DNA from 3 places in the Hydrogenophaga sp. L310 genome. Region 1 is predicted to be linked to each of the others. Evidence: predicted binding sites of a transcription regulator. Region 1 holds the regulator's gene; each other region holds the start of a gene.
The links. Region 1 encodes LexA, which represses DNA repair genes until DNA is damaged. Its sites were predicted from a motif close to ACTGTATNNNNATACAGT; they were not measured.
Positions count from the first base shown of each region.

Region 1 (2,262 bases):
GGTCGCATCGCGCAGGTGAACACCACCGGCTTGGCCGGTCGCAGCACGGTTTGCAGGAAGAACGCGGTCTCTTCGATGGTGTCGGTGCCGTGCGTGATCACGACCGCGTCCACCTCGGGCCGGCTGAGGTGAAAGGCCAGCCGGGTGGCCAGCTGCTGCCAGAGTGCAAAGCCCATGTCCTTGCTGTCCACCTGGGCCACCTGCTCCACTTCCAGGGGCAATCCCGCCATGGACGGAATCGATGCCAGCAGGTCCTCAACACGGACCTGACCCGCCACGTACCCGACGCCATCCCCGGGTCGGATGGCCCGGCCGGCGATGGTGCCGCCCGTGCCCAGAATGACGCACCGCCGGGTTTCCATTGCATCTGCCACTTGCCAAGTCTCCAAAACTGGTTAAAAATACAGCCACTGGATAAGAAAACAGCTTGTTGATCTGACCAGTCCCGGTCGCGAGTCTCACCAGAGTGAGTTCCTCCCCGCATTTTCACGAGGTCCCCATGATCGAGTCGCCGCTTTACCCGCCCAAGCTCACCGCCCGCCAGCAACAGATTCTGGAACTCATCCAGAGTGCCATTGCTCGCACCGGTTCTCCGCCAACGCGTGCGGAAATCGCCCATGAGCTGGGTTTCAAGTCCGCCAACGCAGCCGAAGAACATCTGCAGGCCCTTGCGCGCAAGGGCGCCATCGAGCTGGTAAGCGGCACCTCGCGCGGCATCCGCCTGCGCAACGAAGACCTCCAATCCATCAACGAGTCGCGGGGGCGCCAGCTTACACTGCCGCTGCCCAGCCTGTCGCAGCTGATGCTGCCCCTGATCGGGCGTGTGGCCGCCGGCTCGCCCATCCTGGCACAGGAACACGTGGAGCAGACTTACCACGTCGAGCGCAGCCTGTTCCAGCGCACGCCCGACTACCTGCTCAAGGTGCGCGGCATGTCCATGCGGGACGTCGGCATCATGGACGGTGACCTGCTCGCCGTGCAATCCACCAAGGAAGCCAAAAACGGCCAGATCGTGGTGGCCCGCCTGGGCGACGACGTGACCGTCAAGCGCTTCATGCGGCGCCAGCATCTGATCGAACTGCATGCAGAGAACCCGGACTACAAGACCATCGTCGTCGAACCGGGAGAGCCCTTTGAAATCGAAGGCCTGGCGGTGGGGCTCATCCGCAACAGCTTCCAGCTCTGACCCTTCGGGTCTGCGTCGCCTCAGCAGGTGGCGGGCGTTTGGTCTGGTGCGTGATACACGCGCACCAGGCACATCCCTGCGCTGGCGACTTCATCCGCAATCCTGCCTGTGTTCAACCCCTTTTGGAGTTTCGCATGGGAATCCGCTTCAACACCAACACCTGGCGCACGCCGCTGCTGCTCATCGACAGCTGGCTGCCTCCCTCATTTGAACGGGTGGGCACCGCTCGCTCGCTTCCGCAAATCCTGCAACGCTTTGTCCGTGCCGGCTGGTTGACCCGTCCCCCAAAGAGCCCTGCGGACAGCCGCACGGGCGTCATCACCGGGCACCGCGTCACCAGCCATGCCATGGTCCGAGCCTGCCATGTGCGGGTGCTGAGGACCATGGACACTTCAGGCAGTCCGCGCGCCGATGGGCGGCTGGTGATCTCCGGTCGCATCAACGATGTGTGCGCAGAGCTTGAACGCCTGGCGGCACTGGAACTCCAGTCGGAGCGCCCGCAACTGCGCGCCTGAACCCACCCGGCTGTGCCGCTCGGCCGGGAACAACCAGCCGCGACAAATGGATCGCGGTGGTCCTGCGGGCACAATAGAGGCCATGAATATTGTGATCCTTGACGACTACCAGGATGTGGTCAGAAAACTGCCCTGTGCCAGCAAACTGGCACCCTATCCCGCCAAGGTTTTCACCAACACCGTCAAGGGCGTGGGCCAGCTTTCGGTCCGGCTGCGCGATACCGATGTGCTGGTTCTGATCCGCGAGCGCACCCAGATCACGCGGCAGCTGGTTGAAAAGCTGCCGCGCCTCAAACTGATCGTGCAGACTGGCCGCGTCGGGCCCCACATCGACGTCAATGCCTGCACCGAGCGCGGCATCGCGGTGGCCGAAGGCGTCAGTTCACCGATCGCCGCCGCCGAACTGACCTGGGCGCTGATCATGTCGTCCATGCGCCGGATTCCACAATACGTGGCCAGCCTCAAACACGGTGCCTGGCAACAGTCCGGGCTGAAGGCGGCATCGATGCCGGCCAACTTTGGGCTGGGCATGGTGCTGAGTGGCAAAGTGCTGGGCATCTG
Region 1 is NZ_JBVPZA010000015.1:38,971-41,232, forward strand. Features, by position in the region: gene AC0GNO_RS20035 (asparaginase) at 1-362, opposite strand, end outside; gene lexA (transcriptional repressor LexA) at 500-1,186, shown strand; gene AC0GNO_RS20045 (hypothetical protein) at 1,321-1,701, shown strand; gene AC0GNO_RS20050 (D-2-hydroxyacid dehydrogenase family protein) at 1,784-2,262, shown strand, end outside.

Region 2 (2,262 bases), on a different contig from region 1:
TAGTCCACGTGCTGGTTGAGCCAGAGTTCGAGCGCCGGGCGCACGAAGCTGCCGACCAGGCGCACGGCGTCGCGTGAGTTCAGGCGCTCCTTGATCTGGCCCTGGAACTGCGGGTCCAGCACCTTGGCGCTCAACACATACGAAGCGCGGGCGAACACGTCTTCGGGCAGCAGCTTCACGCCTTTGGGCAAGAGCGCGTGCAGCTCGATGAAGCCCTTGACCGCCTGGAACAGACCGTCGCGCAGACCGCTTTCGTGCGTGCCGCCGGCGCTGGTGGGGATCAGGTTGACGTAACTTTCGCGCACGGCCTGGCCGTCTTCGGTGAAGGCCACGCACCACGAGGCGCCCTCGCCATCGGCGAAGTTGTCGTCTTTGGCATCGGCGAAACCGTCGCCTTCGAACAGCGGGATCACCGGGTCACCGTTGAGCGTCTGCTGCAGGTAGTCGCGCAGGCCGCCCTTGTAGAGCCAGGTCTGCGTGTCCTTGGTCTTTTCGTTGACCAGGGTCACCGTCACGCCCGGCATCAGCACCGCCTTGCTGCGCAGCAGGTGGGTGAGTTCGGTCATGGGCAAAGCGGCGGATTCGAAGTACTTCGGATCGGGCCAGGCGCGCACCGTGGTGCCCTGCCTGCGGTCGCCCTCGCCTTTGGGCGTCATCACCAGCTGTTCGATCACGTCGCCCGCGGAAAACGCGAGCCTGGCCACCTGGCCTTCGCGGTAGCTGGTGACTTCGAGCCGTGTCGAGAGCGCGTTGGTCACGCTCACACCCACGCCGTGCAGGCCGCCGGAGAAGCTGTAGGCACCGCCCTTGCCCTTGTCGAACTTGCCCCCGGCGTGCAGGCGGGTGAAGACCAGCTCGACCACCGGGGCTTTTTCTTCCGGGTGCAGGCCGAAGGGGATACCACGGCCGTCGTCTTCCACGCTCACCGAGTGGTCGGTGTGCAGCGTGACCTTGATCTTTTTGCCGTGTCCGGCGAGCGCTTCGTCGGCCGCGTTGTCCAGCACTTCCTGGATGATGTGCAGCGGGTTGTCGGTCCGGGTGTACATGCCCGGACGCTGTTTCACCGGCTCCAGTCCCTTGAGGACACGGATGGAGCCTTCTGAATATTCGTTCGTGGATTGGGTCGCCATGGGGGCGGATTGTATGCGCCCCGTCCAAAAACACTGGATGCAATTACAGACCAAACACCTGCCACCTCTACCGATTCGCGCTGCGCATCAATCATGGCCGCCGATTTCATGACCCCACGCGCCGGGGTGACACCCACCGAAAGGCCGGATTCGCTACAGTCTCGGGATGACTTCTTCCCCGGCCGCCGCGTCGCCCCCCCGTCTTTCTGCGTTCCAGGTGCTGGCCTGCGGCGCTGCCATCGTCACCCTGTCCATGGGCGTGCGCCACGGTTTCGGCCTCTGGCTGCTGCCGATCACCCAGGAAATGGGCTGGACGCGTGAGAACTTCGCCTTTGCGCTGGCCATCCAGAACCTCTCCTGGGGCCTGTTCGGCATTTTTGCCGGCATGGCGGCCGACCGCTTTGGCGCCTTCCGCGTGCTGCTGGTGGGCGCGGTGCTTTACGCGCTGGGTCTGGCGGGCATGGCGCTCTCGCCCACACCGCTGACCTTTGCGCTCACCGCGGGTGTGCTGATCGGTGCGGCCCAGGCCGGCACCACCTACGCCGTGATCTACGGCGTGATCGGGCGCCAGATCCCGGCCGAAAAGCGCTCCTGGGCCATGGGCGTGGCGGCCGCGGCCGGCTCGTTCGGCCAGTTCCTCATGGTGCCGGTCGAAGGCTGGCTCATCAGCGCGTTCGGCTGGCAGGAGGCGCTGCTGTTCCTGGGCGCAGCGGTGCTGCTGATCATGCCGCTGGCGCTGTTTTTGCGCGAGCCGGGTTTTGTGGGTGGCGTGGCGCCCAAGCGCGAACAGACCATTCTCCAGGCGCTGCGCGAGGCCTTCAAATACCGCAGCTTCCAGCTGCTGATGGCGGGCTATTTCGTCTGCGGCTTCCAGGTGGTGTTCATCGGTGTGCACATGCCGAGCTACCTGAAAGACAACGGTCTGTCGCCCCAGGTGGCGAGCTATGCGCTGGCGCTGATCGGCCTGTTCAACGTGATCGGCACCTACGCCGCAGGTGCCCTGGGCCAGCACATGCCCAAGCGCCATATCCTGGCCTTCATTTACCTGGCGCGTGCGGTGGCGATCAGCGTCTTCCTGATCGTGCCGCTGTCGCCCGCCAGCGTGTATGTGTTTTCCGCCGTCATGGGCGTA
Region 2 is NZ_JBVPZA010000005.1:261,486-263,747, forward strand. Features, by position in the region: gene AC0GNO_RS11445 (DNA topoisomerase IV subunit B) at 1-1,130, opposite strand, end outside; gene AC0GNO_RS11450 (MFS transporter) at 1,297-2,262, shown strand, end outside.
Region 2: a site for LexA is predicted at 1,163-1,180, ahead of AC0GNO_RS11445 (DNA topoisomerase IV subunit B). Genes of this name have one in related genera too.

Region 3 (2,262 bases), on a different contig from region 1:
GCGCCCTTGCCGCCTTCGATGCTGGTCGTGGTCGCACCACCTCCTCCCCCACCCCCACCGGTCTCCGTGCCTGTTGTGGTGCCTGTCGAAACGCCGCCCGAGGTGTACCAGCCGCCCGTGCGCAAGCCCCGGCCGGAACGCAACTGAAATGGCGGTTGTGAGAAAACCTGTGACAGAACGGCGCTCATGATCCGCGAAATTTTCCTGGGCTTGCTGGCCGCTGGACTGATCAGCACCCAGGCGCACGCATCGCACGATGCTGCGCACGGGCCTGGCACCGGGTCGGGGTCGGCATTGTCGGGGCGGTCCGCTGAAGGCCATGCTGTCCCGGCGGTCACGCCAACGCCAACCGCAGCGGTGGGGAAGAGCCCACGACGCGCCCACTTTGCGCAGGCCAAAGCCTCCACGGAAGCCCGGCACGTGGCCCACTGGGTGGTGGATTCGGGCGACAACCGCAACAAGCCATTTGTCATCGTGGACAAGCGGGAGGCCAAGGTCTTCGTGTTCGATGCCCAGGGGAAGCTGAGTGGCGCGTCTTCCGTGCTGCTCGGACTGGCCATCGGCGATCACTCGGTTCCCGGCATTGGAACCAAAAAGATGTCCACCATTCGCCCGGAGGAACGCACCACGCCGGCAGGCCGTTTTGTGGCGAACCTGGACAAAAACATGAAGGGCGATGAAATGCTCTGGGTGGACTACGACACGGCCATCTCCATGCACCGTGTGGCCACAGGCAATGCCAGGGAACGCCGCGTCGAAAGGCTGGCCAGTTCGTCACCGGCCGAGCGCCGGATTTCCTATGGTTGCATCAACCTTCCCGTCAAGTTCTACGACAAGGTGCTGAGTCCGGCCTTTACCGGAACGGACGGCATTGTGTATGTGCTGCCCGAAACCCGCTCGGCCCGTGAAGTGTTCGGGTCCTACGACGTCGAGGAAGCGGCCAGCCTGCAGGCCGAACGTTAGGCCCCGCCGGCACCGGTGGACTGCCGCGCGGCCGGGAGCCTGCAGAGTGGCCCGACCCCGCGCCCGCTGCGGGCTCCACGCGCTCCCGCCTGGCATGCGGTGGGTCGGGTGGGGTGGTCTTTTCAGGGCGTTGACGCTAAAGTCTGGATATCCATCCAGTGGTTTTCTTCCAGCGTCCCGCCATGCCCGACATCCTCATTCCCCTGCACGCCATCAAGGGCCGCGGCATCGCCCACCGCCAGCCGCACCGCTTCGAGCGCGATCTGCGGGCGGCGTTCGACGATGGCTGGGGCACGCTGGACGATGCGGCCGTCGCGGGCGAAGAAGCCGCCGCGCCGGCCACGCAGGTCACGTTCGAAGACGCCCGCAGCGCCATCACCCGAAACGACTCGCCCGACATCGGCTTCACCCTCGGCCTCAACCCCTACCGCGGCTGCGAGCATGGCTGCGTCTACTGCTACGCCCGGCCCACCCACAGCTACCTGAACCTCTCGCCGGGGCTGGATTTCGAGACCAGGATCATCGCCAAGCGCAACATCGCCGCCGTGCTGCGCGACGAACTGCTGCGACAGGCCTATGCGCCCGACCTGCTGGCCATCGGCACCGTGACCGACGCCTACCAGCCCGTCGAACGCGAGCTGCGGCTGACGCGCGAGGTGCTCGAAGTGCTGCACACCGCGCGCCACCCGCTGGCGATGGTGACCAAGGGCAGCGGCGTGGAGCGCGACATCGACCTGCTCGCGCCCATGGGGCAGCAGCGCCTGGCCGCGGTGTACGTGACCATCACCACGCTGGATGCGCAGCTCGCGCGCATCCTGGAGCCGCGCGCGGCCGCGCCGCACCGGCGCCTGCGCACCCTGCGCACGCTGGCCGAGGCGGGTGTGCCCACGGGCGTGAGCGTGTCGCCGCAGATCCCGTTCATCAACGACGACATGGAACGTGTGCTCGAAGCCGCTTACGAAGCGGGTGCGCGGCGTGCGTTCTACCAGGTGCTGCGTCTGCCCTGGGAGCTGAGCGAGATGTTCCGCCAGTGGCTGGCGCAACACTATCCGGACCGCGCCGCGCGCGTGATGGCGCGCATGCAGGACCTGCGCGGCGGCAAGGACTACGACGCCGACTTCGCCACCCGCATGAAGGGCCAGGGCCTCTGGGCCGACCTGCTGCGCCAGCGCTTCGTCAAGACCTGCGACCGGCTCGGCTTCAACCGCGACCGCGAGCCGCTGGACACGAGCCTCTTCCGGCCCGCGGCCCTCCGCGGGCAGGGCGATCTGTTTTAGGCGGCTGCGGCCAGCAGCGCCA
Region 3 is NZ_JBVPZA010000016.1:69,031-71,292, reverse strand. Features, by position in the region: gene AC0GNO_RS20590 (YDG domain-containing protein) at 1-147, shown strand, start outside; gene AC0GNO_RS20585 (hypothetical protein) at 421-963, shown strand; gene AC0GNO_RS20580 (PA0069 family radical SAM protein) at 1,146-2,240, shown strand; gene AC0GNO_RS20575 (oxidoreductase-like domain-containing protein) at 2,237-2,262, opposite strand, start outside.
Region 3: a site for LexA is predicted at 1,106-1,123, ahead of AC0GNO_RS20580 (PA0069 family radical SAM protein). Genes of this name have one in related genera too.